Regions from separate parts of the Paenalcaligenes sp. GW821-LYS-B07-1 genome, predicted to be linked through region 2. Evidence: riboswitches for the same ligand, from Rfam matches in the RefSeq annotation. Region 2 holds a riboswitch; the other holds the start of a gene.
What was found. Region 2 has a riboswitch for manganese ahead of AC3QL0_RS08760 (sodium:calcium antiporter). Riboswitches for the same ligand answer to the same signal wherever they lie in the genome.
Positions count from the first base shown of each region.

Region 1: linked by a shared signal. The riboswitch ahead of AC3QL0_RS10990 (TMEM165/GDT1 family protein) and the one ahead of AC3QL0_RS08760 (sodium:calcium antiporter) in region 2 are both predicted to bind manganese.

Region 1 is NZ_CM179516.1:2,282,671-2,298,118, forward strand. It holds gene AC3QL0_RS10945 (amidohydrolase family protein) at 1-183, opposite strand, end outside; gene AC3QL0_RS10950 (ABC transporter substrate-binding protein) at 180-1,778, opposite strand; gene AC3QL0_RS10955 (ABC transporter substrate-binding protein) at 1,807-3,402, opposite strand; gene AC3QL0_RS10960 (oligopeptide/dipeptide ABC transporter ATP-binding protein) at 3,425-4,405, opposite strand; gene AC3QL0_RS10965 (ABC transporter ATP-binding protein) at 4,402-5,391, opposite strand; gene AC3QL0_RS10970 (ABC transporter permease) at 5,393-6,274, opposite strand; gene AC3QL0_RS10975 (ABC transporter permease) at 6,289-7,203, opposite strand; gene AC3QL0_RS10980 (ABC transporter substrate-binding protein) at 7,200-8,675, opposite strand; gene speE (polyamine aminopropyltransferase) at 8,950-10,203, opposite strand; gene AC3QL0_RS10990 (TMEM165/GDT1 family protein) at 10,474-11,040, opposite strand; yybP-ykoY riboswitch at 11,048-11,218, opposite strand; gene AC3QL0_RS10995 (FMN-dependent NADH-azoreductase) at 11,372-12,004, shown strand; gene AC3QL0_RS11000 (DMT family transporter) at 12,080-13,030, opposite strand; gene AC3QL0_RS11005 (Lrp/AsnC family transcriptional regulator) at 13,179-13,661, shown strand; gene ribA (GTP cyclohydrolase II) at 13,758-14,360, opposite strand; gene AC3QL0_RS11015 (COG3650 family protein) at 14,589-14,969, shown strand; gene purB (adenylosuccinate lyase) at 15,052-15,448, opposite strand, start outside.
Region 2 is NZ_CM179516.1:1,848,071-1,863,518, reverse strand. It holds gene AC3QL0_RS08800 (sensor histidine kinase) at 1-911, shown strand, start outside; gene AC3QL0_RS08795 (Bug family tripartite tricarboxylate transporter substrate binding protein) at 1,067-2,020, shown strand; gene AC3QL0_RS08790 (tripartite tricarboxylate transporter TctB family protein) at 2,109-2,552, shown strand; gene AC3QL0_RS08785 (tripartite tricarboxylate transporter permease) at 2,549-4,072, shown strand; gene AC3QL0_RS08780 (phospholipase D family protein) at 4,211-5,767, opposite strand; gene AC3QL0_RS08775 (glutathione S-transferase family protein) at 5,906-6,529, opposite strand; gene AC3QL0_RS08770 (LysR substrate-binding domain-containing protein) at 6,644-7,528, shown strand; gene AC3QL0_RS08765 (acyltransferase family protein) at 7,555-8,634, opposite strand; yybP-ykoY riboswitch at 8,795-8,986, shown strand; gene AC3QL0_RS08760 (sodium:calcium antiporter) at 9,000-10,001, shown strand; gene AC3QL0_RS08755 (GntR family transcriptional regulator) at 10,068-10,454, opposite strand; gene AC3QL0_RS08750 (isocitrate lyase/phosphoenolpyruvate mutase family protein) at 10,453-10,881, shown strand; partial or broken gene AC3QL0_RS08745 (aspartate/glutamate racemase family protein) at 10,893-11,435, shown strand; gene AC3QL0_RS08740 (aspartate/glutamate racemase family protein) at 11,450-12,202, shown strand; gene AC3QL0_RS08735 (Lrp/AsnC family transcriptional regulator) at 12,260-12,712, opposite strand; gene AC3QL0_RS08730 (LysE family translocator) at 12,829-13,455, shown strand; gene AC3QL0_RS08725 (LysR family transcriptional regulator) at 13,452-14,387, opposite strand; gene AC3QL0_RS08720 (MFS transporter) at 14,542-15,448, shown strand, end outside.

The DNA.
Region 1 (15,448 bases), 430 kb from region 2:
TACAGGAACCTCTGGATAACGTGCGCGTAATTGCTCCCAAGAGCCCAGGGCGACAATGCGCCCTGACTCTTGGTACAGCGCAGCATTTTCCAGTAGCTCCACCTGATTGCGACCCGTTACCTTACAAATAATGTAACGTCCGCGCACCAATGAGGCTGATGAAAAAGTCTGTGCATTCGTCATTTTTTCTTAACCGTTTCCAAATGCCATGCCAACCCGAAAGAGGAAGGAGTCCAGCTTTTCACTCTCGGCCCCACTGCTGTCACTTCGTAACGCAGTGCCACGGGATAACTATTGAACTCACCATACAGCTGATGGTTCAACTGCTTAAGCTCGGCATCCAGTTCTTCTAACGTGGTCAACGAGATAAGCGTGTCCCATTCCGCATCTATCTTCGGTAAGTTCCAGTACCCCTGAATCAAACCACCTTTCTCTTGGCTAATAATCCCCACACGTAGCGCTGGAATCACCGAAGGACGTGGCGCGCCAGCATCTAAGTACAAGTGCGCTCCGTAATTGGTTTCCCACTGCTGTGGACTAGAGGCATAACGCGGTCTAAACGCACCAAATTCCATCGGTGTGACTTCTGTTTTGAAACCCGCCGCACGCAAGTAACCATCCACCAAATCCATGATTTCCGGTGCTTCTGGCATCGCATTAGTACGTACCGACCACAATTTCACTGGTGTACCGTCATAGCCAATTTTCTTGAGTAGCTCGGCAGCACGTTGCGGATCGTATTTGTAGGGCTCAAGCGCAGGGTCATAGCCTAGTGAACCTTCTGTCCAATACGCCGTAGCCAAGCGCTCTGCCGTGCCTTCTGGATAGATGCTTTTCATGATGGCATCCATATCGATAGCTCGTACCAACGCCTCGCGGAAGTCTTGCTGATGACACAGCATTTCTTCCTGCCAGCATCCATAGAACGACAACCCACCTTTGGATGAACCACGATTGGTCAGAATATCCAGCTTGGCCGCCCTGGCATCAATCACCTGCCGAGGGTCGATAAACGCCATATCTGCTTCGCCGGCACGCACCATGGATAGACGAGTGCTGGCCTGACTACGTGGAATCAAACGCAATTCAGCAAATTCAGGAATACGTTCTGGGTCCCAGTACGACTCATTGGCGGTCAACAGCATATCCACGCCACGATTGAACTCGGCGAACTTCCATGGCCCAGTACCTATAGGCCCCTCTATCATCTCAAACCCCTCTGCGGTGGGCTTATAGTTGTGGCGAGGTAGTATGCGGATGTCTCCATCGCGCGCGCTGAGCACAGCCATAAACGACGGGTCTGGCTCTTTTAAAACAATTTTGACGGTGTGATCATCTACAGCCGTCACACTGTCTATGACTTGCAGCAAGCGGCAGAACGTACAAATGGCATCTTTGGCCACATAACGTTCGCCCAAACTAAAGACCACGTCGTCTGCCGTAAAAGGTTTTCCATCATGCCACTGCACATTAGGGCGCAAGTGAATGGTGAACACTTTGGCGCCGTCTTCCATTTCCCACGACTCAGCCAGTCCGCGCTCGGCTGCCAACTGACCATTCGGAGCAGTACCAATCAGTGGCTCATTGGTATGGCCGGTATATTGCAAATCCTGAGTAGAGGTTTTGCCCATATCCAGCATTTCTCTACCAAAGTTGGGAACCACTACCGTCAGCGTACCTCCTGGAGCAGCCACGGCTGGCGCGGCTTGCATCAAGGCGCCTAGCGTTAAGACCGTCGCCCCTAAGAGCTTGCTCAACATAGTTAGATGTGTATTCATTTGTCTCTTCCGTATCGTTGATTTTGATTTATTTCGCATCATTGCGACGTACGGTTTCAAGGTGCCAAGCAAATCCATAAGGCGTAGGCGCCCAGCTCTGTACTCGCGGTCCGGCTACTGCTACCTGGTTACGCATCACGACGGGGTGAAAGCTGTATTCGCTGTACACCTGACGATTCAGATCGCGCAAGGCAGTGTCTAGTTCGTCCAATGAGGTCAACGTGGTTAAGTGATCCCATTGCTGATCCATCCACGGCATATTCCAGTAGCTTTGGATTAACCCTCCTTTTTCATGGCTGATCATGCCTACTTTCAGGTTAGGCATAATGGTGGGACGCGGCCCTGCACCGTTCAAATACAGGTGAGCCGCATAGTTGGTTTCCCAACGTTGTGGGCTAGATGCATAACGCGGCCTAAAGGCACCAAACTCCATAGGCGTGACTTCGGTTTTGAACCCTGCCGCACGTAGATAACCATCCACCAACTCGATGATTTCTGGTGCTTCAGGCATGGCATTGGTACGTACTGACCACAACTTTACGGGCGTACCGGTATAACCAATTTCTTTGAGTAGTTCTGCCGCACGTGCTGGGTCATAGGCATAGGGTTTAAGATCAGGATCCTCACCCAATGAGCCTTCGGTCCAATACACCGTCGTTAACCTTTCTCCGGTGCCTTCGGGGTAAATGCTCTTGATGATGGCATCCATATCAATGGCCTTCACCATGGCCTCTCTAAAAGCTTGTTGGTGGCACAGCATTTGTTCTTGCCAACATCCATAGAAAGACAAGGTCCCCAATGCCGAGCCTTTTGCGACTAGCACATTGAGCCCTGCATTTTTAGCCTCTATCACCTGACGCGGATCCACAAAAGCCATATCAGCTTCACCCGCACGAACCATGGCTAAACGAGTGCTAGGTTGACTACGAGGCACCAGCAGTAAGGTTTCAAAATCAGGCACACGCTCTGCGTCCCAGTAGTCGGTATTGGCTGTCAGCTGCATTTCCATACCGCGCTCAAAAGACTTGAACTTCCACGGCCCCGTACCTATAGGTTGGCCTACCATCTCGTAGCCCCCCTCTACTTTCTGATAACCATGACGTGGCAGCATACGTATGTCGCCATCACGCGCCGTTAACACCGCCAGAAAAGCAGGGTCTGACTCTTTAAGTGTGATTTTTACCGTGTGGTCATCCACCGCCTCTACGGTCTCGATTTGCTCTAGCTGTTTGCAAAATGTGCACACCGCATCGTTGGCGACAAAACGCTCGCCCAAGCTAAACACCACGTCATCAGCCGTAAAAGGTTTGCCATCGTGCCAAGTCACCCCTTCACGTAAATTCAACGTGTAGGTGCGAGCATCCTCACTCATAGACCAGCTTTTTGCTAAGCCACGTTCTGCCGATAACTTCCCTTCTACATCAGCCCCAATCAACGGCTCATGTATATGGCCGGTATATTGCAAATCTTGGGTAGAGGTTTTACCCAGGTCTAGCACTTCACGGCCAAAGTTGGGCACTACAACCGTTAAGGTACCTTCGGGGGCAGCCTGCACACCTGCTGCACTTAACGAAAGGCCCGCAAAGAACAGCGCTGTAGATAGTTTTTTAAGTTTCATTGTCATGTTGTCTCCTACACCATACTGATTAGGACAATGCCTTGTCCTGCGCACCGCAACGGTGGCAAGCCACCTCGTAACCTGTAGCAATAGGCAAAAGTTCTGGACGCTCTTCCCAGCACTTAGCCATTACTACCGAACATCGCTCTGCAAACATGCAGCCTGCTTTAGCCACGCCCGGGGGCGGACTGTTGTGTAGAGGTGCTGCCGAAGTGATATCCCCCGGTTTACGTATACGAGCCGCTTCAATCAATCGTGCGGTATAGGGGTGTTGCGGCGCCTTAAAGATGGCTTCGGATTCCCCCTGCTCTACGATTCGCCCCTTGTACATCACCACCACACGTGTCGCCAGAAAACGTACTGTCGCCAAATCGTGCGAGATCAGCACATACCCCATGCCTAATGACTGTTGCAGGTCTTTAAGCAAATTCATGATCTGGGCTCGTACGGATACATCCAGCGCAGACACTGGCTCATCCAAAACAATGGCACGCGGCCGCAGCGCCACGGCACGAGCAATGGCAATACGCTGACGCTGACCGCCACTGAACTCATGCGGAAAGTTGTTAGCTGCCGCTTTTTCTAGCCCTACTTCGTCCAAGCTCTGAAATATCGCTTTATCAATGTGCTCCTTATCAAAGCCATTGATACGCATAGGCTCAGCGATGATGTCGTACACCCGCATACGAGGGTTTAACGAACTCCATGGGTCTTGAAAAACAGCCTGCACACCAGAGCGATAACGTCGACGTAACTCAGCATTGGCACCTGCTAGGTTTTCACCTTCGAAATACACTTCTCCGGCGCTGAGGTCCTCCAACCCCAACAGCATTTTGGCCGTCGTACTTTTACCGCAACCCGACTCACCTACTACTGCCACAGTTTCTTTACTGGCCACCGAAAGCGACATCTCTTCTACTGCACGGATTTCTGCCCCCTTCGTAAACACCCCTTTTCGACGGTAGGTTTTTTGTAGTTTTCTACCTTCCAGCAATGCAACCTGAGTCATAGCGCCTCCTCGTACAACCAGCAACTTACTTTTCTATTCCCTATTTGCACCTGCTTTGGCCGCTCTTTACGACAACGATCTGTCGCCTGCGGACAGCGTGGTGCAAAGGCACACCCTGGTAATGGAGCAAACACCGATGGCGGCTGCCCTTCAATAGAGAACAAGCGCTCTTCACGGCTAGAGACATCCGGCACAGATTTCAACAAGGCTTGGGTATAGGGATGCAAAGGCTTATCAAACAACTCGCCGGTTTCCGCCAGTTCCACAATGCGCCCGGCATACATCACGGCCACTTTGTCGCACATACGGGTTACCACCCCAAAGTCGTGTGTTACCAGCAGCACACCCAATCCGGCCTCATTCTGCAGTTGCTTTAGTAACGCCAAAAACTCTTCTTGAACGGTCACATCCAGCGCTGTGGTAGGTTCATCCGCAATGATGACTTGCGGATTACCAGCCATCGCCATCGCCCCCACCACACGCTGTCGCATCCCTCCACTGAAATGGTGTGGGTAAGCTTTCAGCCCTTGCGCAGGGTTAGGAATACGCACTTTTTCTAGCAGCTCACACGCCGCAGTATGTAGTGCCTCACCTTGCAGTTGTCGGTGCAGAATCAGTGCCTCATTCATTTGCTCACCAATAGTGAGCACCGGATTTAAGGCACGCATAGGGTCCTGCAAAATCATGGCTATATGTTTGCCACGATAGGAGCGCAGTTCGTCATCGCTCATTTTCAGCAAGTCATTGCCATTGAACAGTGCCTTACCGCCCGTGACTTTAGATGCAGGCTGCGGGTTCAAACGCAGCACCGACAAACAGGTCAAACTTTTACCTGAGCCAGACTCCCCCACCAGCCCTAAGGTCTGGCCGGCGTACAGCTCAAAACTAACGTCATTCACCGCATAGCCCACACCACGTTTGCTATAGAGTCGAGTCTGCAAGTTTTCTACCGCCAATACTGGCGCTGATTTATGTTGTGTAGTCATGTCAGATATTCCGCAATTGAGGATCAAGCACGTCACGCACCCAATCGCCTACGATGTTGTAGGAGAACACCACAAACAAAATGGCTAACCCAGGCATTGTGGAAATCCACCATGCTGACTCTACGTAATCCAAACCTTCAGCAACCATCCCGCCCCATGTAGGTGTAGGGGGTGGCACACCAGCGCCCAAGAAGGTCAGCGATGCTTCCACGATAATGGCCCAGCCCACCTGAAGCGTCGCCAACACCAACAAGGTGTTCGCTACGTTAGGCAAGATATGTTTGAACACAATACGGAAACCTCCCGCACCCGCTACTCTGGCCAAGAGCACAAAGTCTCTATCTTTAAGTGCTAGCACATCGCCACGTACCAAGCGTGCAAAACGTGCCCATAACACCAAGGCCAATACAATCACCACCACCCAGAAGCTAGGGCCTACAGTAACGGCCAATACCAGTGCCAACAGAATGCTAGGGAAAGCCAAGAAACCATCGGCGGTACGCATAATCAAGGCATCAACCCAACCACCGCGATAACCCGCTAATAACCCCAAGCCAGTTCCCAATGCGCCACCCAAAATGATGGTGACGATGGCAATACTAAGAGAGACCTGCGTACCTAAAATGATGCGGCTCAATACGTCACGCCCTAAGCGATCAGTCCCCAAGGGATAAGTCCAATCCCCCCCTTCCAAAAACACAGGTGCACGTAATGCGGCGGCGGGATTAATCGCTAATGGATCGTGCAACACCAAATGGTCTGCAAAAATAGCCACCAGCATGGTGATCAACACCATCAGCAACCCTATCCACGGCGCTTTGCTTTGTCGTACCTGCGTCACCATCTTACGCAGACGGCCCACAGGTGCAGTTTTTTGAGTCATAGAGGCTTGCACAATCAGCTCCTTACGCGGGGATCAATCAGGCCATAAGCCATATCCACCAGAAAGTTGATACCCACAATTAAAACGGTGTAGACCAGAACAGAAAGCTGCAACACAGGGAAATCGCGCCACAACGTAGACTCATAGGCCAAATACCCCAGCCCAGGCCACCCAAACACCACCTCAATTACCACGCCTGATGCAATGATGACGCCGTACATAAAGCCGATAAACGTCACCACAGGAATCAACGCATTACGTAAGGCGTGCTTCCACACCACTTTGTTTTCTTTCAAGCCTTTGGCTCGCGCCAACTTCACAAACTCAGCACCCAATACTTCCAGCATGGAGGAACGTAACAAGCGCACAATCCCCGCACTGATACTCCACCCCAAAACTAAGCTAGGCAGCACAAAGTGTTTCCACGACCCCGCTCCCGAACTGGGTAACCACCTCAGGTGCACGGCAAAAATCAGGATCAACATCACACTGAGCCAGAATGCCGGTGTGGATTGCCCTAACAAGGCAAAACTCATGCTGAACTTATCCCACCCTTTTCCTCTATTTGTCGCCGCCAACACCCCTAACGGGATACTGATGACGATGGCTACCACCAACCCTGCTGTTGCCAGAATGAGCGTGCGTCCTATACGTTCAAACACCAGCTCAGTAGCAGGAGCACCGGTACGGATGGAGCGACCAAAGTCCCCTTGTAAGGCATCACCCAAAAATATGAGGTACTGCTGCGCCAGCGGTTTATCCAAACCCATGCGTTCTATGTATTCCGTACGCTCTGCTGGCGTAGAATCCGCCGGCAGCACCAAGTCGGCGGGGCTACCTGATGATCTCGCCAACACAAAAATAATGAGGCTGGTCATCAATACCGTCATGAACGCCTGAAACAGACGAACCAGAATCAACTTAATCATCGTCGCTCCCCTTCTGTCGTGAAGCTTGAAGGTGACACATCCGCATCGCGTATCTGTACACCACTTAGATCTATGCCACCGCTAGGATGGGGCGTGAACCCGGTCACACGAGGCGACCAGCCCACCATGTTATCCATGGCAAACAATGAGAAAAACGGTAGCTCGGCCTGCACTTTATGTTGAATACGGGCATAGGCTTGCTGCCGTTTCTGCGCATCCACCTCGCCTCGTACACCATCAATCAAGCTATCCATTTCTGCGCAGGCATAGCCACCAGCGTTAAAGCCACCTTGACTATGCAGTTCACGCACCAACAACGTATCCAGATGCGGTCTGGCTGGTGTGCCTTGCAAGCAGATATCCCAACCACCACGCAAGTACATATACGGCCACCATGGCGGGTCGTCATAACCGGTAAATTGCACCGTCAGACCTATCGCACGCAGGTCATTGCCTACTTGCTCAGCCACCTGTGAAAACGGTGCGGTATTGGTGGTCACCATACGAAATACGTGTTCGCTACTGACACCCGCTTCTTTCAACAGCTGACGAGCACGGTCTGGGTCATAAGCGATCGTTGGTGTAGTGACAAAAGCAGGATCAGAGGCTGCCAACATGCCATCCACTACCTCACCTGTACCCCCCGTCACCGCTTGCATCAGCGCTTCACGGTTAATGGCGTGTGCTAATGCCAGACGTACTTTGGGAGTAGTCAGCGCACCCTTTTTGCAGTTGAAATACATCACACTGCGATGCTTGGAAGCAGTCAAAGCGGAATGTAGTAAGCCCTCAGCGGCCAACGCCTCGGCAGCCGACGACGGAACGCTTTCTACAATATCAATATCGCCCTGACGGATTCTGGCTACACGCTGTTCTATACCGGGTGCAAACTCTAAGCGCACCTCATCCACTTCAGGAGCAGCATGCACACCTTGATAGCCCTCAAAACGGCTAAGCAGCACATGACTACCACGTTGCCATGTTTGTAGACACAAAGGTCCTGTGCCACAGGGCTGATCATAGGTGTCGTCTACGATGTAGGTTCGCCATGCCAGATTGGGCAAAAACGCCGCATTGGGCCGTTTAAGCACAAACTCCAGCTCATGCTCACTCAGCACATTGACAGCCTCAATGTCTTGATAATCACGAGTGAGCAAACTATCTGTGCCACCGTTAAACAAACGCGTGAAATTCCATGCCACTTTATGCGCATTGCACGCATTGCCATTGTGAAATTTCAGCCCTTTGCGTAGCTGAAATGTATAGCGACACAAGTCATCCGACACGCTCCAGCTTTGCGCCAGGTCGGGCGCCAACTTGCCATCAAAATCCTGCTTCAATAAACCTTGGCAGGTGAGGCGCAAAATAGCCGTAGAACTACTTGAGTCTGAGTTAAACCCATTGGGTACCAACGCTATGGTTTCGTGCTTTAGCAATACCCTCAAACGGCGTGCTTTTTTGTCTCTTTCCATCCTTACTCCCCATCGCACTTTTATGTATTTTCTTGGTATACCAAGATTACACCAAAAAAATTTGGACAGGAAAATAAAACGGATCAGGAAAACCCTTATCGCTTATACAGCATTGATAAATAATAGATTTTCACAAACCATAACATCGCAAAACCCGCAAAAATCACGCATAAAAAAACGCCTGAAACGGCATTACCGTCTTCAGGCGTTTCTTAACTACTGTATTTTTAGGTATGACTACCTATCACAAGATAGTCACCCAACCTACTGCTTGCTACTCGCTTACCACCAGTTCTGGAACCAGATTTTTGTAGTAGTTAGGTAAAGCAAACAATGCACCATGAATCTCGCTGTTGTAGTACTGCAGATCAGTGATATCACGATCAACCAAGCGCTGCTCAATCACCTCTGCTGCCACCGCTTTAGGTGCCAAACTGTCTGACACAACGACTAACCCCCAGTACGAACCGTACAAAGGAATATGCAAACCAAAGGGGCTAACTTGCTCAAACACACTACCCAACTTGCTGAGCATGCTGCGGATTTGTTCTGGTTCGTAGAATGGCGCACCGATGTGTAGCACTACTGCGCCACCGGGTTTTAGCACTGCTTTGCAGGACTCAAAGAACTCTGTGGTGTACAGCGGGCCTGCAGGCGTTTCTGGATCAGTAAGATCTAACAGCACCACGTCAAAACGCTGATCTGTAGTACGCACGAACTCAGCACCATCACCCACCAATATATGGGCACGCGGGCTATCTAAAGAGCCACGGTTAATGTTGCGTAGGTGCTTACGAGCTACCTCAATAACATCACCATCTAAGTCAACAAGCGTTGCCTGTTGCACCGTGTCGTGTTTCAGGACCTCTTCTAATGCACCGCCATCACCACCACCAATAATCAGCACAGAACGTGGTTCTGGGTGACTAAGCATTGCTGGGTGCACCAGCGCTTCATGATAGAAGAACTCGTCGTTTTCTGAGGTCATCAAACAGCCATCCAAACGCAGGGTTGCACCTAGCTCAGGAGACTGTAATAACTCTAAGTATTGATATTGGGTTTGTTTAGCCAATAAACGCTCTGGAAAACGGAAACCATACACTGCGTGTTGGTTCAGGTTTTCTAGCAACAACTCACCACTACCCACGGGGCCATGCTCATCACCACGCAATAGATTATTGCGTTGTACTTGGCCAGGTTTGAAGGCTTCGATAAGGCCATCAATCAACATTTGCGCTTTAGCGGAATTATCAGCACTAAAGTTGCAGACATACACATCCAATGTCACACCAGCGCGTTCAGGCCACGTATGCAAGGCTAGATGGGATTCTGCTAATAGCAATGTTCCGGTTACACCACCAGGCTCGCCCTGATACTCAGGAAACGTCACCCATTTCTCACCAACAATGGTGAGCGTGGAAAGCTCTGTCAGTTGACGACACAAAGCGGCTAACACATTCTCGTCTACGAAGAATGCACGGTCACCAGCGCACTGGTACAAATCTGCTGTAAGGTGCAGGCCTTGCATAAGACAATCGCTCCTTGGGGAAAGGAATCCAACCCGAAGATAGGGTTGAAAAAAGGCCGAAGCCAGCCGCTAGATCGCTAACATTGGCTTCACGTGAAAAACACATCACTATACAACAACATATAGCGAAATAAATATAAGTTTATTCAAAAGAAACCACTTAACAGCAATTACATTCTTTTCCGTTGGGAATAGGATGCAATAACCGTAAATAAGCTTCAGATATCACAAGATAGGGGAAGCAATTCCCCCATTCTCTTTAAGGTTGTTTTAGCCCTGTATCGCGCTGTATAGGGCGATTACACCCAAAATCAAAAACACACAGGCGGCTACCGCATGCACCATTTTGACGGGTAAACGCTCAGCCAATTTTTGACCAATAAAAATAGCGGGTACATTAGCAATCATCATGCCTAATGTTGTGCCAATCACGACCGACCAGAAGGCTTCGTACTGAGCGGCCAACGCCACAGTCGCCAATTGAGTTTTATCACCCATTTCAGCCAAAAAGAAGGTACAGACAGTAGTAATGAATACGCCATGCTTGGCAGTAATACGAGTATCCTCATCCAGCTTATCGGGGATCAGCATCCAACCAGCCATCAGCAAAAATGAAATGGCCAAAATCCATGTCAGAACTTGAGGATTCAATGCGTCGGATAACCAGGCCCCCAGACCACCAGCTAAACCATGGTTCAGCAATGTCGCTACCAACACACCGGCAATAATAGGAAGAGGTCGTTTGAATCGTGCGGCAAGAATAAATGCCAAGAGTTGGGTTTTATCACCGATTTCGGCTAAGGCCACAATACCGGTAGAAACAAGAAAAGCCTGCATGATACATATTCCTGGCCGGATTTAGGACGATTGACTACGCCACCCCTCCGGCCATTCCGGGGATGGTGTAGTCAAAGGTCTTGCCAGGCTATATGCTGCACATGCCATGCAAGTGAACTTGCAAGTGTGTTGACATGCACCTCTAGAAGAAGAGCGGCTACTCCCCAATGACGAGCGTCATCATAGCAGCTATTGCCGACAAAGACCAACCTTCATCAGAGGCCTCTCATTGTTGTAATAACAGCAACTTCTAATTGCTATTGCAGACATAAATTATCAATTAGAAAAATTGCATAATGAAACCATCGATCATTTATTGGTTTCCTACATCATGCAAACATTGCTACACATAGACTCCAGCATCAACGGCGAACAATCGGTATCGCGCCAACTTAGTGCATTCATCGTTCAGCAATGGCTAGAGCGCCACCCTGACACTCGCGTGGATTACCTAGACCTCGCTGTCTCGGCACCCAATCATTTGAGCAAAATTGCGACTGGTTTCCGCACGCCTGATATGCCTGCCGCTCTGTTGGAAGAAGCCGTGCATGAAGACACCGTGTCAGAGCAGTTGGTTAGCCAATTCTTAGCTGCTGATGTGATCGTTTTAGGAGCCCCCTTTTATAACTTCACCATCGCTAGCCAGCTTAAAGCCTGGGTAGATAGAATTTTGCAGCCTAGACGCACCTTCCACTACACCGCAAACGGCCCCGAAGGTTTGGCGGGCGGGAAGAAAGTGATTGTGGCCTCTTCGCGTGGTGGCGTGTATTCCACGTCTGAGCAAGGCATGGCCATGGAACACCAAGAAAGCTTCTTACGCGTTATTTTCGGTTTCGTAGGCATTACCGATGTACAGTTCGTGCATGCAGAAGGTACTGCAATGGGTGCTGATGCCGCAGCGAATGCTTTGCAAGCCGCTAAAGAGCAAAGCCTATTTGTCTTGGACAGCATGGCTACTGCTTAATCGGCCCCTTCTACCATCAAAAAGCCTTAGATTCACACCTAAGGCTTTTTTTATGCACCGCCACATTGCCACCTATTATGCGGTGTGGCGGCTATGCCCTCTACGCATGGCAACAGCAGCCAGCAACATGGCTGCAAACACTAAACTTAGCCCAATTACAAACAGCGTCGACAAGGTATTTCCTAGCAATAATACCGACGCCACAATCCCTATGATCGGCACACCCAACGTAAAGTTAGACATACCAAATGTACTGATGCGGCGTCCATACTCAGCAGAAATAACAAAGCATGCAGACGTGGCAATAGGTCCTATAAAAAACAGCAACTCTACTAACCGTTGATCAAACGTAATAACCGAGGGAGAGCCTTCCAGCACAAAGGCAAACGCCGCCAAGGGAACTGTTGCCAAAAGCATCTGCCAAGGAGCCAAAGCCAACGGTGATGCTGACCAACTATGCTGTTTCACATGCAAGATTACCACTGCCCAACAGATAGCCCCTATCAGCAAAAACGCAGACCCCATTACCGCGCCAGGCGCCTGCCAATCCATTTCCCAAGGAGAGCAAATGGCCGCGATACCTGCCAACCCCACAATCAGTGCTAGCAATTGCAGCCGCGTGGGGGCCTGTTTGAACAACAACCAACTGGCTAACACTCCCCACAAAGGTGTGGTGTAGGCCAGCAGTACAGCCCTACTCGTATCCACATGCGTCATCGCGATCATGCCCAGGCCTGTGAAGGTCATCATCTGCAACAACCCTACACTGGCCACTATAGGCCAATCAGCACGCGTAGGCAGCCTAAAAACGCCACGCACCACAGCCACTACAAACAAGCATACGGCCGCACTACCAAAGCGTAAGGCTGCCAACCACAAAGGGGGCACTACATCCAATGCCAGTTTTGTGGCTGGCCAGCTTAGCCCCCATAAAACCACCATGAGCAATAACCATGCTACGGTCCCTGCCCCAGCTAATGGTGTAGCAGTTTTAGAAGATAAAAGACTAGGATGCGCAGTGCTCATAACTACAGCTAAACGGTTGATTAATAAAGCGATAAACAAGCGAATAGTCTACCTATAAGCATGCGAAATTAATCTTCTCATTTTCTTCAATTAGCCGTAATATCAGTATATTTATCCCTATATGATATAAATTCAGGAACAATTAACCTTGAACGATATAGTGCTAGACAAAGCCAGCCTGCGCATACTGGATGAGCTACAAAAAAATGCTGAATTAAGTAATGCCGAATTAGCCGAGCGTGTAGGGTTATCGGCCTCGCCATGCTGGCGTCGTGTAGCAGACCTTAAGCAAGCTGGTGTGCTGAGAGGCTCTGTATCGTTAGTAGATCCGCTAAAACTTGGGTTAGCGGTAAACGTATTTGTGCACGTCACCCTTAAAAACCAAGATAAAAAATCTCTGGAAGTCTTTACCGATGCCATCAGTCAACGCCCCGAGGTGATGGAATGCTACTTAATGAGTGGTGATGCTGACTTCATGCTGCGTGTGGTCATCCAAGATTTACAGCGTTTCCAAGCGCTATTGCTAGAATGCTTAACACAAATACCTAGCGTTGCCAGCATCCGCTCTAGCTTTGCCTTAAGCCAAGTGAAATACACCACCGCCTTGCCTACTGAACACTTGCGTGGCTAGCTTTTGGCCGCATAGCACTGCAATGCTTTGGGAATACTTATCAGCCATAAAAAAGCCCTGTACTAGACAGGGCTTTTAAGGCAATGCATGCACTGCTTATTCTGTGGTGGCGTCAGATGCCAGTAAGTGGCCTAGTTTTTCAGCCTTAGTTTGCAAGTACCCACTATTAAACGGGTTACTCACGATCTGATGCGGTACGCGCTCTACTACGTTATAACCCAGCTCTTCCAATGCTTTGGTTTTGCGAGGGTTATTGGTCATCACGCGCAGATCTTTAATGCCGAAATGATCCAACATGGGTTTGCAAATATCGTAGCGACGCATGTCGGCCTCAAAGCCCAGCTGCTCATTCGCTTGCACGGTATCAGCACCCTGATCTTGCAACTGGTAAGCACGGATTTTGTTTACCAAACCAATGCCCCTACCCTCTTGTCGCAGATACAGCACAGCACCACGTCCGGCTTCGGCTACGCGTTCTAGCGCTTTACGCAACTGAGGACCGCAATCACAGCGTTGGCTAAACAAAGCATCACCTGTCAAACACTCAGAATGCACACGCACCAACACAGGCTCTGGTGTACTAATGTCACCAAAAGCGATCAACAAGTGTTCTTTATTCGTTTGATCATCAACAAATACATGCAGATCAAACACGCCCCACGGCATGGGTAATTTACTGGAAGTAATATGGTTCAACAAAACAGGAAACCCGCAAAAAGACGTGTAGGCGAACTATTCTACCCAGCCCTACGTCATAGAAATGCCAAGCTATAAGAATACCATTCTTACCCTTTCATCGCACTGCAGTATTGTATCTTCTAGCCTTTAGATAGAGCATTCACACTTTTTTGCGGTTCTAGGCTTGGCGTGCTCACCACGTACTGCGTATGATACGCAGCAACTACTCTTTTTATGGAGCATGCTCTAATGAAACTCTTGTCTTTATGTGTAGCTGGCACGGCATTACTACTCAGTGCTTGCTCTACTACCGCCCCTGACATCATCGACCCTCGTACGTTCAGAGCACAAGGTAATGAGCCCGGTTGGCATATAGACCTTCAAAACGGCCATGCGAATATCTCGCTGGATTATGGCGACATTCGCTATTCCAGTTCTGCCGTGCAAAAACCCATGGGCTCCACCCAAACACGCTACACAGGTCAAGGCCCTAACGGTGACTGGACATTAACTGTCATCAAGCAAGAGTGCTCTGACACCATGAGCGATGAAGAGTACGAATACACAAGTATCCTCAACACTGAGGGACGTACCCTACGCGGCTGCGGTAAATATTTACCGCAGCCTTAAATGCAATAAGCCCTGTACTAGACAGGGCTTATTTTTTAGCCTTGGCAACGCTTTAAGCTGCAACTAGGCTTATACGCTGACTTTACGCCAGTTTTGCCAACTTCTCGGCAATACCAATGTAGGTACGCGGAGTCAGTGCCAGCAATTGCTGTTTAGGCTCTTCGGGCAACTCTAGACCTTCAATGAACGTGCGCAACGCTGCTTCGGTAATACCGGCACCGCGTGTCAGCTCTTTCAAGCGCTCGTAAGGCTGTGGCAAACCAAATCTACGCATAACGGTTTGTACCGGCTCAGCCAACACTTCCCAACATGCATCGATGTCAGCATCAATTGCTTTAGCATTCAGTTCCAATTTGCCCAAACCACGCAGGCACGAATCGTACGCCACGATGCTGTAGCCTAAACCTACGCCCAAGTTACGCAATACAGTGGAGTCGGTCAGGTCACGCTGCCAACGGGATACTGGCAATTTCTCAGAC
Region 2 (15,448 bases):
TGGTGCAAGATGTCATCTCTCTAATCTTGTTCATTCTATTAATTCTGGGTGGTACGTTGCTGGCATTGCGTCCGTTGCGCAAAACCAGCGAGGCGGTACGGCGACGGTCGTCAGATAATTTACAGCCTATAGATGAAACTAGCTTGCCACGTGAGGTACGACCACTGGTGCAGACTATTAATCTGCATATAGAACGGTATGCATTGAAATCTCGAGAGCAGCAGCAGTTCTTAGATGACGCGTCGCACCAACTTAAAACACCCTTAGCGGTTTTGCTGACACAAGTGGATTTTGCACGCTCCATTGCAAAAACCGATGAAATGAAAGAGGTGCTAGAGGCGATCCAAACACGCTTGAACAATACCGTGCAGATGACGCACCAGTTGGTGGCATTATCCAGGGTGCATGATGCGGCCGACCAGTTGCGTACTAAAGCCGAGTTTGAGTCGGTAGATCTGTGTCAGGTAGCGGCAGAGGTGGTGGATGAACTCTGGCGTTTAGCACGATCCAAAAAACAAGACTTAGGGTTAGAACTCCCAGACGTTCCTGTACGCATTGCGGGCGTGCACTGGTTGCTATTACAGGCCGTGAGCAATGTGGTGAGTAATGCCATCCGATACTGCCCAAAGGGCGCAACGATTACGGTATCAGTAGTGGTCAACGGACGCGATTGCATCTTGCGTGTGGAAGATAATGGTCCGGGTATGAGCGAGGCCGATAGAGTTAAAGCAGGGCATAGATTCCGGCGCGGTGAGGCAGGTAAGGCGCAGCAAGGGTCAGGATTAGGGTTGGCTATTGTGCAAGCAATAGCACAAATCCATAAGGCCAGCATGCATCTAGCAATGGGTGAGAACAATAAAGGATTGGTGCTGGAGTTGCGTTTTAACAGCGCGGTGTTATTGCCCAAATAACTGGGGAATACCCTTAAAGTGTGCAAAAACTGCATAAACTGAAAGGTGAGTGAAAGCTTTGCTACGTTAAGGTGCCTGTACTACAACAAGGATGGACTTTCTGGAGAGGTGAGATGATGACACGCACTACGCTTCGTACGCTGTTGGTGAGTAGCATGATTAGCTTGAGTAGTTTGGCAATGACCGTACAAGCTCAACAACCTACTAAACCCGAATGTATTGCTCCTGCACAACCCGGGGGCGGTTTTGATCTGACATGCCGGGTTGCGGTAAACGGTTTTCTGGAAACGGGTGGTTTGGATCAGCCCATGCGCACCATTTATATGCCAGGTGGCGTAGGGGCGGTGGCGTATAACCATGTTGTTGCGCAACGAGCCAGTGATGCAAATGCGATCACAGCCTTTTCAGGTGGTTCATTGTTGAACCTCGCCCAAGGCAAGTTTGGTAAGTATTCTGAAAACGATGTGCGCTGGGTAGCGTCTATCGGTAGTGATTATGGTGTGGCGATTGTACGCAACGACTCTCCTTTCCAGGATTTGAATTCGCTGATGGAGGCGTTTAAAGCCGATCCCACCAAAATAGTATTAGGGGCAGGTGGTTCTGTAGGTGGTCAAGACTGGATGAAAGCAGCCTTAACGGCGCGAGCAGCAGATGTGGACTTCCGCAGAATGCGTTTTGTGGCGTTTGAAGGTGGTGGCGAAGCCATGACTGCTTTGCGCGGCGGTCATATTCAAGCCTATATGGGTGATGCGGCAGAAGCCTACACCATGTTGGAAGGTGGCGCTCCTATACGAGTGCTAGCTGTCTTCAATGACAAACGTTTGGACGGTGCTTTGGCTGATGTTCCCACGGCTAAAGAACAAGGTTTTGACATTGAGTGGCCTATTATTCGTGGCTTTTACGTAGGTCCTAAAGTGTCAGACGAGCAGTATCAATGGTGGGTAGCTGCATTCGATAAATTAATGCAAACCCCCGAGTTCACGCAGCTGCAGCAACAGCAAGGGTTGTTTCCGTTCAATATGACCGGTGCGGAGCTAGATGCGTATGTGAAAGCCAAAGTAGTGGAGTATCGAGAGCTCGCTGACTCCTTTGGCCTAATCAAAAAATAATGCTTTGATCCCCTCTTTAGCCCGGTAACTATTTACCGGGCATTTTTTTCCTGCCTATTTGGATGCAGGAGATTCAGGAGACTTCATGATGACGCTAAATAATCGCGTGCTAGGAGTGAGCGCACTGGTTTTTGCCGCCCTAGTTACGGCTTTTGGTTATGACTTGGAACCACCGTTTTCCTATGAACCCGTAGGTCCTAAAGCTTTCCCGTTGTTGCTGGCGTTCATTATTGCGCTGTGCGGGTTGAGGCTCATACTTAAAGGCGGTGGGGAGGTGGCTCCCAATCCTTCTGGTGCTACAGCCCGTATTTCGGTGATGGTGGGTGTGTTGGCTGGTTATGCCTGGTTATTCCAGTGGTTGGGCTTTGTGATTGCAACGGCGTTGATGGCTATTTGTGTGGGGCGCTTGTTTGGTGCGTCATGGAAGCAATCCATCATCGGTGGTGTAGGCATGGGTATAGGGCTGTTTCTGTTGTTTGACTTGGCTTTAGATGTGGTCCTGCCGCATGGCATCTTGGGAGAATGGCTATGAGTGATACCTTGACGTATCTGGGCATAGGTTTTGGGGTGGCATTTTCAGGGCTGAATTTGCTGGTGGCAGCGATTGGGTCGTTTATTGGCACTATTGTTGGTGTGTTGCCCGGCTTAGGCCCCATTAATGGTGTAGCCATGTTAGTGCCTATTGCCTTCGCCATGAAGCTTCCACCAGAGTCTGCATTGATTCTGCTGGCTGCTGTGTACGTAGGGGCTGAGTACGGTGGCCGTATTACGTCTATTCTGATTAACGTGCCGGGAGAAGCGGCAGCGGTCATGACCACCTTGGATGGTTATCCGCTGGCACGTAAAGGGATGGCCAGTGTTGCGCTGTCGTTGTCGGCTTTTGCTTCGTTTATAGGTTCGGCAATTGCGATTTTCGGGATTGTATTACTGGCGCCGTTGTTGGCGAATTGGGCGGTAGCGTTTGGGCCGGCTGAATACTTCGTGCTGATGGTGTTTGCTTTCTGCGCACTGACCAGTTTGCTAGGAGATGAACCTGTCAAAGGTATTTTGGCAGCCATGCTAGGGCTGTTCATTTCTACGGTAGGCGTGGATGCTAACTCTGGCGTGTATCGCTATAGCTTTGATATTCCTAATCTTGCGGATGGTATCGATTTTGTTGTGGTTGTCATTGGTTTGTTTGCCGTCGCTGAGATGATGCAAATGCTGGAAAACCTACTAGGTGGGTTATCCATTGAAGTACCTAAGAGCAAACGTAAGCTCTTTAATTTCAAAGAGTTGGCTTTTACATGGTGGAGTACTCTGCGTGGTGGTTTGATGGGGTTCTTTATTGGGATTCTTCCTGGTGCTGGAGCCAGTGTGGCGTCCGCTGTAGCCTATGCCAACGAGAAAAAATACATTGAAGGCAAAGACCCTGATGCGTGTTTTGGTAAAGGCGATCTGCGCGGTTTGACCGCACCAGAATCTGCCAATAACAGTGCTGCCACGGGCTCCTTCATTCCTATGTTGACCTTGGGTGTGCCGGGCTCTGGTACGACAGCGGTGATGATGGGGGCGCTCACTCTCTATAACATTACACCTGGTCCCATTCTGTTCGAGGCACAACCGCAAATCGTCTGGGGGCTGATCGCGTCCTTGATGGTGGCCAACGTCATGCTGTTCCTGATGAACGTACCAATGGTGCGCGTGTTTGCGGCGATGCTTGCCATTCCTCCGCGTTTATTGGTGCCTGGTGTATTGGCCATCAGCTACATAGGTGTATATGCGTTAAATGGCACAGTCTTTGATTTGGGCATGGTTGTAGGTATTGGCGTGATTGGCTACTTCCTACGTAAGCTGGACGTACCTATGGCACCTATGGTGCTGGGAGTAGTGCTTGGTAACATGATGGAGCAAAACCTACGCCGTGCATTGTCCATTACAGACGGTGATGTTGGTATCTTGTTCAGCAGCCCTGTTTCTATAGGTTTGTGGGTGGCTGCTATTTTGGTGAGCGTAGGGCCTATGGTGTTGCGATACTTCTCGCACCGTAAGGTTAAAAGCAATGAGGCGTAATGAGTGTGAGTGAGGTAGTTCATACACAATAAACACACCAGCATTAATCATCTTGCCACAAGCGTAAAACGGCCTAGAGAGTGTGATTGTCTAGGCCGTTTTGCATGATGCAATAGTAGTGATTTGTTGTTTAGGTACTTAGAGCAGTGACTCTATGGGTAACCAAGACAGAAAGCCTACGTATAAACGCTTCCAAAATGATGAGGACGGCTCAGTAGTTTGTGTCTGTGTACCTTGAGAGCTTTGGCTAATCCACACTAAATCATTGTTTTTTTCTAGCGCGAGTTGGTACGCGTAGTAGGGGACAGTGTGATCAAATGCGTCGGTAATTGCTTTGGCCATTTCTTCGCTTTCTATCACAAAGCCTAGCTCGGTATTCAATACAGCCGAGCGTGGGTCAAAGTTAAACGACCCCACAAAAGCCCGTTTACCATCTACCGCAAAGGTTTTGGCGTGTAGGCTAGAACCCGAACTACCAAATGGCCCCGCTTTTTCTTTAGCCCTATCGTGGTCGCCTTCTCTACGCATTTCAAATAGCTCTATACCTTGCTGCAACAAGGGTAGTCGGTATTTTGCATAGCCTGCGTGCACCGCAAGTACATCGGTGGCTTCCATCGCATTGGTGAGAATGCGTAAGCGTACACCTTGTTTGGTGAGGGCGGAAAATGCGTCTACCCCTTGTTGAGTAGGAACGAAGTAGGGCGATACCAAATCTATAGATTGTGTGGGTTCTCCCAAGATTTCTACTAATCTGGGCATTAACATGGCTTTGGGTTGCGCTTTGCCCAGTACCTTATCAGGGTCGTCACTGACCATGGTGACGGGTACCCATTGAAAGGTTAATTGGCCCGCCAATAGGTTTTCAACAAAGGTAGAGGAGGCAATGTTTTCTACGTACGCTTGTGCTTGTGGAATGAGTGAAGTATTGCGCTCTTCTGATAGCAGCGCCTCAGCTGTTTTTTTGTCAGGTGTATCCACTAACAGTTCTATAGGGTAAGCCGCTTGGTGGTTCCAGTAACGGTCAAAGTCCTTAGAGACCTCATCAACGACGGGGCCTACCACCATAACATCTAAGTCGGCAAAGGCGACATCTTGCGTTGCGCCAAAATATTCATCACCAATATTGCGCCCGCCCACAATGGTGGCTTGTCCATCGACGGTGAGCGATTTGTTGTGCATGCGTCTATTTAGGCGGCTGAAATCGACTAAAAAACCTAGCTGTTTGAAGGTACGAAATGGGAAGGGGTTAAAAAGTCGGACCTCCACATTGGGTTCGGTATTCAGCAACGCCAGCTTTTCATCCAAACCGCTGGTGCCGTTGTCATCAATTAGCAAACGCACGCGTACATTACGTTTGGCGGCTTCATGCAAGGCATGTAAAAGCAGATTGCCAGTAATGTCATCGCGCCAAATGTAGTACTGAACATCCACGCTGCGCTGCGCAGTCGAAATCATCAAAATGCGTGCGGCAAAAGCGTCTAGCGCATCAGGCAGTGGCACTACCCCAGAGAGTAGAGGGTGTTGTGCTACTTGCGGCTGCACACTTCTTCCCAGCAACGTGTCGTCGGTATCGTGTTGTAGAAAGGCTTCTGAAACCGTTTTGTCTGGGGTAGCGGGTAAATGGCAGGCAGACAGAATTCCCGCAGAAAGCAGTAACAATGCATTGCGCGGTGAGAAATAGCCCTGTCTGGTCATGATGATTCAGCAATATGAGAGTAACGGGATGCGTGGGCTCACGAGTCATCGTGAAAGCCGTTGACGACGCCTATCAGATGGTGGCGCCGTCTCAGTCTACTAAAAAACTGCTCAAGTTGCGAAGATAGAGAAAAATGGTTACGCCCCTGTAGCGGGTTCCGGCAAGGTAATTCCTTTTTGGACGGCAGGCCGTGCGGCAATACGATCATGCCACGCACTTAGGTGAGTATGGTGGCTGAAATCGAAGTTAATAATGCGTGCGATATGCGACCAACCAAAATGGGCAATATCAGCAATAGAGTAGTGATCGCCTGCTAAATAAGGGTGTTGCGCTAGCTGTTGATCAAGCACACCAAAAAACTGATCAGTCATGTATTGGTAGCGCTCAATAGCGGCGGGGTTAGGTGTGCTATCAAACAATTCGAAATACACACGTTGGCCAATAATAGGACCCACACTAGAGGCGTGAAACTGTAGCCATTTAATGGCTTCCCAACGTTGTTGCACGTCGCTGGGTAAGAGCTTTCCTGTTTTCTCTGCAAGATAGAGCAGAATTGCGGCTGACTCAAATAGCACTACGCCGTTGCTGTCATCTTTGAGAACGGGAATACGACCATGTGGGTTCAGTGCTAAAAAATCGGGCTGACGGTGCTCACCTTCTTCTATACGAATATGGTGCAGGGTGTAGGGTATGCCTAACTCTTCTAAAGCAATGGTGATTTTGAAGCCGTTAGGCGAGCTATCGGTATAAAGCTGTAACATGACAATCTTTGAATTTTCTAAAGGTAGAGTAGGGCTTAATTTAGGCAATTTTCGGCTGTTATTAGCTTGTAAATAAAGCGATTTATACTAACTTTAGAGTTTAGGAAAACTAAAATGAGTGTGATGCCTCCTTTGCAGGCGCTACGTACGTTTGTGGAAGTCGCCAAACAGGGCAGCATCAAAGGTGCTGCCGAGGCACTGCATGTGACGCCGGGTGCTGTGAGTCAGCAAATGCGTTTGCTGGAAGAACGCTTGAATACAGAGCTATTGCAACGTGAGCGCTTAGGTATGCGCCTGACTTACATGGGCGAAAAGCTCTACCCCATGCTGAATGATGCGTTTGCACAAGTAGATAGAGCGATGGATATGGTGGCTGCACACGCGAGCACCAAAACACTCACTATCAGCACGGTGGCTGCTTTTGCTGCGTCGTGGTTGGTGCCGCGTTTAGGCCGTTTTACGCAGCAATATCCGCACATAGAAGTGCGTGTGGAAACGGGCTCTGATCTTGTAGACATGCGCAAAGATCGAGTAGACATTGCGTTGCGGCATGGGTTGGGCGACTACCCCGAGCTAGATGTGCTGCCCTTGATGGCACCAGTATTGGTGCCGGTGGCGGCTGCTAGCTTGCTGCAAGGGCAAGTCGTGCGTGAACCTGCAGACTGCTTGAGCTATCCGTTGTTGCACGATGTAGACCGTGCAGACTGGTCGTTATGGTTACTCGCACATGGTGTACACGTAGATGCACATGCACGGTCAGGCGGTGTATTTGAGGATGACTATTTACTCATACGCGCAGCGGAAGCAGGCCAAGGTATAGCCTTGATTCCTGAGGCCTATGCGCGTGAAGAAATCAAAGCGGGTAGATTGGTGCAAGTGTTAGATAAACCCTGGCCTGCACGATTCGCTTACTACATCGTCACGCGCCCAGGGGCAGCGAAGCGAGCAGAAGTTCAAGCCTTTATTGAGTGGATTTCAGCCGAGGCCGCAGCGATGTGAGCTCTATAGGTAGCACAATTTACTGGCTACGTAGCAAGCACCGGTAACGTGCGTTTGGCACGAGTGAACAGGTTATGCAACAACATAGGAATGGCTACCCCTAAGCCTATGTAGATAGGCCATGTAAATGGGCTGTAGTAGTGATTAAGGGCTTTGGTGCGGTGTAGATCCCAAAGTCCTAACCACGAAAACACAATATCCAGCAGCACAAAGGCCAGTATGTGGTACGACATAATGGGTTTAGAGTGCTGGCCTATTTTTTTAAGTGCTGCCATGTTTTGGTAGTGGGCCAGTATCTTTGCAATAGAAAAAATAGCGACTATGCCCGCTAATGCTGTCAGAGTTTGACGCGCAAAGCCCAAGCTGTATTTACTCCATGCAATGACCAGAGGTTGCAGCGCATCGTATTGCTGCATCAGGTAAAGAAACACGAATGAACCTACAAAGCTGTATAAGCCAGCCAGTTTGAAGATAAAGCCTTTAGCGCAGTACCCCAATAAGAAAAACGATGAACCTACTAATACCTGTGACAGCAGGTTGTAGTAGAAGATTTTATTGGCTTGATATAACGGGGCAATAACGTCCATGCCTAGCAGCCCCATTAGCAAAGCGGCGCTCAGCACGAGACTATAGTGAACGGTAGTGCGGGGAATGGTTTTATCCAGCAGTAGAACAACCAGAAAGCACAGTAGGGACGCAATGGCGTAGGCAAATAGAAACCAGCCTACAAAGAAATAGCTACCACCATGAAAGCTTTGCTCTATAGGGTAAAGCACTGAATCCAGTATTGAGCCTCTCCACATGCTGGTATAGGCGATGGGATACAACTGATGCAAGATAGCAAAGATCAACGCGATCAATACATAAACAGCCGCGATGTAGAACAGGTGTTTTTTAACAATGCCTAGTGTGTGCGAGGTTATGCTGCGACGGGTGTTGAGCAACAAGCCACCTAGAAAGAAAAACAGCGGCATGTGATAGACATAGGGTTTCAGAAAGGTAAATGGGTCACCAGGGTAGTGGCCTATTACCACCGCAATAATGCCTAATGCTTTCACATAATCCAGTACTAGCGAGTCTGTGTTGCTGATCTTAGAAGAGGACAACGGGTACACCTTTTGCTGCGTTCTTGATTACACGGTAACAAGAAAGGCATGAAGCTACTAAGTAAAATTATCTAAGGGCTTGTGACAATTTCTTGGGGCATACACCCTACAGTGTTGAGTATTCGCCGTGACAGCAGCTATATCGACTGCTACACTTTGGCCCATTGTCATTGGGGAGTAGCCATTCCTAACACGCTGTTAGGAAGTCCACGTCAACAAACTTGAAGTGCTTTGCTTCATGGCGTGGTCAGCCGTTGCGCTAGCAACGTTTGCCAGGCGAGACCTTTGGCCACATGCGTTCAGCCTGCCGGGCGAGCTCGCGTGTGAGCCATTGGTGTTCTGCTTGCCCGGCCCTTTGTGATCCCATGTTTCTCACCCTAAGCTTATTTCTTCTGTCGGCTGTAGCTATCTACATTGCCTGCGAATATTTTGTTAACGGTATTGAGTGGTGCGGTAAGCGGCTAAATCTAGGCGCAACCGCTGTAGGCTCTGTGTTGGCAGCATTTGGAACGGCATTGCCAGAAAGTGCCGTCACGTTTATGGCGGTGGTGTTTGGCTCTACGCCAGAACAGAAAGCACTAGGTGTAGGAGCGGCCATGGGCGGCCCCTTGGTGCTCGCCACTTTGGTGTATGCAGTGGTAGGGGCGGCGCTGCTGTTTAATCGCAAGAAACTGGCGCGTTCCTCATCTGAAGTACGAGCAGATTCTGCTCGACTAAGTCGAGATCAAGCTGCTTTTCTGCTGATTTTTGTAGTGAAAGTGGCTTTGGGTTTGGTGGTGTTTAGCATTAAGCCGTGGTTAGGTATTTTGTTTCTGGCTGCCTATGGTGTGTATGTATGGCGTGAGATTAAGGAGGCCGACACCGCCCCAGAGGAAGAAGAACTAGAGCCTTTAAAAATACGCCCCTCGGATGCCGAGCCTTCCTTAGGCTGGGCCTGTACGCAAGCGATGCTCGCACTGGTGATCATTGGTGTGGCATCGCATACCTTTGTTGCTCAGTTGGAAAATATCGCCGTTGCGTTAGCATGGTCGCCGCAATTGGTGGCGTTATTGCTTAGCCCTGTAGCCACCGAACTCCCTGAAGCGATGAATGCCTTGATTTGGGTGCGCCAAGGTAAAGAGCGTTTGGCGTTGGCGAATATCTCTGGCGCCATGATGATTCAAGCGACTATCCCTAGCGCACTGGGTATCTTCTTTACGCCTTGGTTGTTTGATGGCCCGCTCTTGCTGTCTGGTGTGATTACAGCAGTAGCAATTGTGTACTTATGGTGGTTGTTCAAGCGTGGCGCTGTGCAAGGACGTGAGTTGCTGGTGGTTAGTAGCGGCTATGCACTGTTTGCGGTGTTGGTGTTTTATAGCCTGAGCTAAGTTGTTTGGTGAGGCGTGTAAGAAAAAAGCCCACATCTGTGGGCTTTTTATGTACGCGTTGTCTAGTTAGCGCTGAAAGTTCTGTGCAAGCTCTAAGTTGTTGCTGGTGCCTCTAGACCAGTTCATACGGTACTCAAAACGGTCAGGCGTGTAGAGGATTTCAGAGTAGTTAATAGGGCGCTCATCAGAGTCTATAAACAGCCTACGTAATTTCAGTAGGGGAGCGCCTATAGAGGTCTTCAATAGGCGTGCTGCCTGTTCATCTGCCGATGTGCAGGTGATGGCTTGTTGCACATGCTCTATCGTAATACCGGCTTTTTGGATCAGGTCTACCAGAGCATGATTGACCAAGTCGTCTCTGCTAAACGAGCGTCCTATATCTTCCAGCAAGTAGCTTTGCGAATGAGAAAAAGGCTCGTTTTTCAAGTAACGTACACGTGTGACGTGTTGAATGATGGTGCCAGGCTCGATATTTAATTGTTCGGCAACAGGTGCAATCGCGGTAGAAGGGTTTGAGGCAGCACTGGAACGGGCTGAGCGTTATGTGGAGGCGGGTGCCGATGTGTTGTTTGTGGAGGCACCAGCGAATCAAGAACAACTGCAAGCTATTTGCCAGCGCTTTGGTACGAGACTGCCCTTGTTAGCCAACATAGTAGAGGGCGGTTCAACGCCTATGTATACGGCACCTGAGTTGGGTGAACTGGGCTTCCAGATTGTGATCTTCCCTAGTGGCATTGCTAGGGCACTCGCCAAAACAGCCGATCAATACTACGACTCACTGCACCTGAATTTAAGCAATATACCTTTTAAAGATCGCATGTTGGATTTGAGTGGTTTGAATGCATTGATTGGCACGCCTGAAATGTTGGAGCACGGTTAGCCGCTGAAGAGGCTGGTTACGATGCACTGTGTATTGATACGGTGAGTGATGCAGGCATGGCTGTATTGCGGTCGGTACTCACGATTCCTGTGATTGGTGCAGGGCGCCACGCCATGCTAACAGCCCTGATGCTAGGCGACAGCTTTTCTATCCTCTCTATGTGGGACAGATGGAATCCGTTGTATCGCAAAATACTGGCTGAGTTAGGCTTGGCGCATAAATGTGCATCGATGCGAGCCGCGAATCTAGTGCCTAACAATCAGGTGTTGTTGGGTGGTAGGGAAGCTGAAGTGTTTCCAGTACTACGTGATGTGGCCTTACGCTGTATAGAAGAAGATGGCGCAGACGTGATTGTGCTGGGCTCAACGACTATGCATGAGGCCCACTCCTACTTAGCTCAGCAACTGCCTGTACCGGTGATCAACCCGGGGCCCTTGTCATACCGCTTGGCGCAGAATGCGCTGCAGTTGGGGTTGTCACACAGTCGTGCAACATACCCTGAGCCTCTGGCACCGCGCTTAGACACCTATAAGGCCATGGGCCTAGCACTATAACGCAGGAGCAGATTATGTCCAGAATATTAGTAATTAATCCCTTCCCTTTGGATGAGGAAGGTGTCGCGCGGCGCGCAGCACAAGGTCAGCACGTAGAGTTAGACCCCAGTACAGAGCTGATCTACAGGCCTGTACGTGTAGGCTCTACTTCATTTATGTCGCATCACGATTGGCTATTGGCGGATATAGGCATTTATGAAGCCGCTGTGGACGCAGAAAAAGAAGGTTTTGATGCGGTAGTGATTGATACCATGAGTGATTCAGGTATGGCCGCACTACGCTCTGTCTTGAGTATTCCTGTCATAGGTCCAGGTAAAGCGTCTATGTTGTATGCCTTGACCTTAGGTAATAGTTTTTCCGTGTTGGCTCAATGGAAACCCGCCTTGCCACGTTATAAGAAAGTAATCAGAGAGTATGGCTTAGAACGCCAATGCGCTTCTGTACGTTCCTTTGATATTGAGCCTGACTTTGTCAATCTTACTGAGGGCAAAGAAGATACGGTATTTCCACGTATGCTGGAAACGGCAATGCGTTGCGTGGAAGAAGACGGTGCAGAGGTAATTTGTCTGGGTTCTACTACCATGCACTTGGCAGCAAAGTACTTGGCCGAGCATTTGCCAGTACCGCTTATTAACCCAGGGCCATTCAGTTATAAGTTGGCGGAAACGTTACTAAGCTTAAAACTGACCTACAGTAGGCATGCTTATCCCTCACCGCATGTGCGTAAAGATGAATTAGTGCATGCGTTGGTAAATGCCGCTGTATAAGGGGTATGGCAGTAGGTAGGAAAATGGCCCACAAATGAGGGCCATTTCTGAAGGTGCTTACAAAGGCAATTCCCGATTCTGCACCAGATTCTTCATCACCAACGTGGACGTTAAGCGTTGCACCCCCGGCATGGCTGAAAGCTGGCGGTCATACAGCACTTGGTAGGCCTCTAGATCTTTAACTACGATTTGCAGCATATAGTCGGGGTCACCAAACAAGCGCTTGGCTTCAATGATCTGCGGAATGTCGATAACGGCGGCTTCAAAGCGGTTGATGTTTTCTTGGTTACCATCGCGCATGGTCACAAATACGACAGCTGAAAATCCTAACCCTAAGGCGAGCGGATTCAACTGCGCACGGTAGTCTCGTATAGCACCAGATTGCTCTAATGCCTTTAAGCGACGGTGGCAGGGAGACAGGCTTAAACCTACCCGTTCGGCCAGTTCAGTGATGGTTAAACGGCCATCGGATTGAAGCTCAGCAAGAATCTTCTTATCAAAGTCATCCATTTGCAATTTTCTTCTAAAAATAGACCGTATATGGTCTTTATTTGAAAGCACATTCTAATGGATTGGGGATATTCTTCCTATTGATTTTTGAGTATGTTTAATCAATAGAGGTTAGCGTGTCGTTCAGCATTTTGGCGTCATTTTGGCTGGTGTCGTTTTTGTTGGTGATTGTGCCTGGTATGGACTGGGCCTATGCCATTTCGGCGGGTATACGGGGTAAGACGGTGGTCGCTCCTGCTGTGAGTGGGATGTTGTTAGGCCATTTGGCGGTAACGGGTTTGGTGGCAGCAGGGGTGGGGGCGATTGTGGCCGATATTCCTTATGCGCTAGATGCGGTTACGCTGGTTGGCGCAGGGTATTTGCTGTGGTTGGGTGTAGGGATGATTCGCCACCCGGTATCACCACTTGCGGAGTTCAGTAATGCGCCAGATCGCAGCATGCAGTGGATTGTCAAAGGCATAGGGGTAAGCGGGTTGAATCCCAAGGTGTTCCTACTGTTTTTGGCGTTGTTTCCGCAGTTTGCAGACCCAGCCAGTTCGTGGCCTTTATCGGTACAAATGCTGACCTTAGGTGGGATTCATTTGGTGAGTTGTGGTGCCGTGTATTTACTGGTGGGCTATAGCTCGCAAGCGGTATTGCAAACGCGGCCTGAAATGGCCCAACGGGTTAGTCAATTGTCAGGCTTTTGTATGATGGCGATTGCGGGGGCATTGTTGGTTGAGCTGGTGGTGCAGCACAGTTAATCCGCGAGTGAAAGGGCACTGCTGTGCCCACTTGCACCTTTCTTGATACCTAGGCTAGTTTCTCCTAGGCAATCAATAAAAGCACGTAACTTAGGGGATAAGTCTCGGCTAGATGGCCAGACTATCCAGATAGGAATAGCGTTCTGGGTGCAGTCTTCTAAGATGGTTTGTAGCTGTCCTTGATGCACGTAATCGGCCACGCTAAAGTCCGGTAGGCAAGCGATACCTTGACCATTTAAGGCTAGATGGATGCGCATTTCTATACTATTGCACACAAATGAACGTGGTAGTTCTATGGCTTCTTCCTCGTCATTCGTCGGCAAGGGCCACGGTTCTAGCCTACCATTGGTAGGAAAGCGGTAATGCAAACAAGTATGGGTAAGTAAGTCTGCTGGTTGTTGTGGGCGGCCATGTTGCTCAAAGTAGGACGGTGAACCTACTAACACACGTTGTAGTGCGCCAATTTTGCGGCGTTTTAAACCAGAGTCTGTGAGTTTACCCGTGCGTACTGCTGCATCAAAACCATCACCAATCACATCAACGATGTGGTCAGAAAAATCCAAGTCCAGTTCCACTGCGGGGTAGCGCTGCATGAAACTGGCAATAGCGGGTTGGAACAAGCCGCTGTATTTGGGTAGGCTGACGCGTAATTTGCCATGAGGGGTTTCGCTGGCATTGGACATTTCTAGCTCAGCGGCTTCTACCTCAGCCAAAATTCGCAGACAGCGTTCAAGAAAACGTTCGCCATCTGCGGTTAAGGCCAAGGTACGCGTGCTGCGGTGAAATAAACGTACGCCTAATCGTTCTTCTAGTCTGGCAATAGCTTTGCCTACGGCCGAGGGCGATAACCCCAGTTCACGCGCAACAGCAGAAAACCCTAGTCGTTCTGCGACACGTACAAATACACCCATACTGCCCAAGTTATCGATCATATGCGATTTGATTTAAGACAAATTAGTCCGAAGTGTTGATTACTCTAGCATATTTTTCTTGTCTATTTTTGATCGTAAGCTACTGATCTTGCTTTAGTAGTGCGTGCAACACCAGTGGTGTTCAGTACTACGTGATTTTTACAGTAGAGAAACCATGTCTGATCTTTCACAGCCATCGTCTATGCGTTGGCTTCAATTGGCAGCAGCCTGTTTGACTGGGCTGCTTATTCCTTTATGTTTCACCGGGCCAGCAGTCGTGCTGCCATCTATCAGTGCAGACTTAGGCGGAACCGCTACGCAGCTTAGTTGGATTATGAACGCGTACATTCTGAGTTATGGTGGCGCGGTGATGGTCTCTGGTAGTTTGACGGATATTTATGGCCGTCGACGCATTTGGTTGTTGGGCTTAGGCTGGTTTTGCGCGGTAACCTTTGCTATTCCTTTCATGCCATCTGTGTTTTGGATTGATATTCTGCGTTTGTTGCAGGGTTTGGGTGGTGCGGCAGCTTTTGCTGCAGCCATGACATCCTTAGCACCGCTGTTTGAGGGGCAGACGCGTGCCAGAGCTTTTAGCCTATTAGGGACTACCTTTGGTTTGGGTTTGGCATTCGGCCCGTGGGTAGCAGGCTGGATTGTAGAGATCAGCAATTGGCAGGGTGTGTTTTATGTGACCGGCTCAGTAGGGCTAGCGAGTATTGCGATGGTGATGGTGAGTACCTCTACCACGCATGAAAACACCAGTGGTGCATTAGACTGGCCGGGGGCGATTAGCTTTACCTTGGCGTTGGGTTTGTTCACGTATGGCATGCTGTTGATTCCCGAAAAAGGCTGGTTGGATACGACGGTAATCAGCGCCTTGGTGGCCTCGGTGATTGTGTTCTCTGTCTTTGTAGTCATAGAGAAAAAAGTCGCTAATCCCATGTTAGATCTGAGCTTTTTCAAACAGCCTTCTTTTGTGGGTGTACAAGCCTTGGCGGCATCCCCTGCGTTTTTGTTTATAGCCTTGATTGTGGTGTTACCAGGCCGGTTCATTGGTATTGATGGTTACAGTGCCTTGCAAG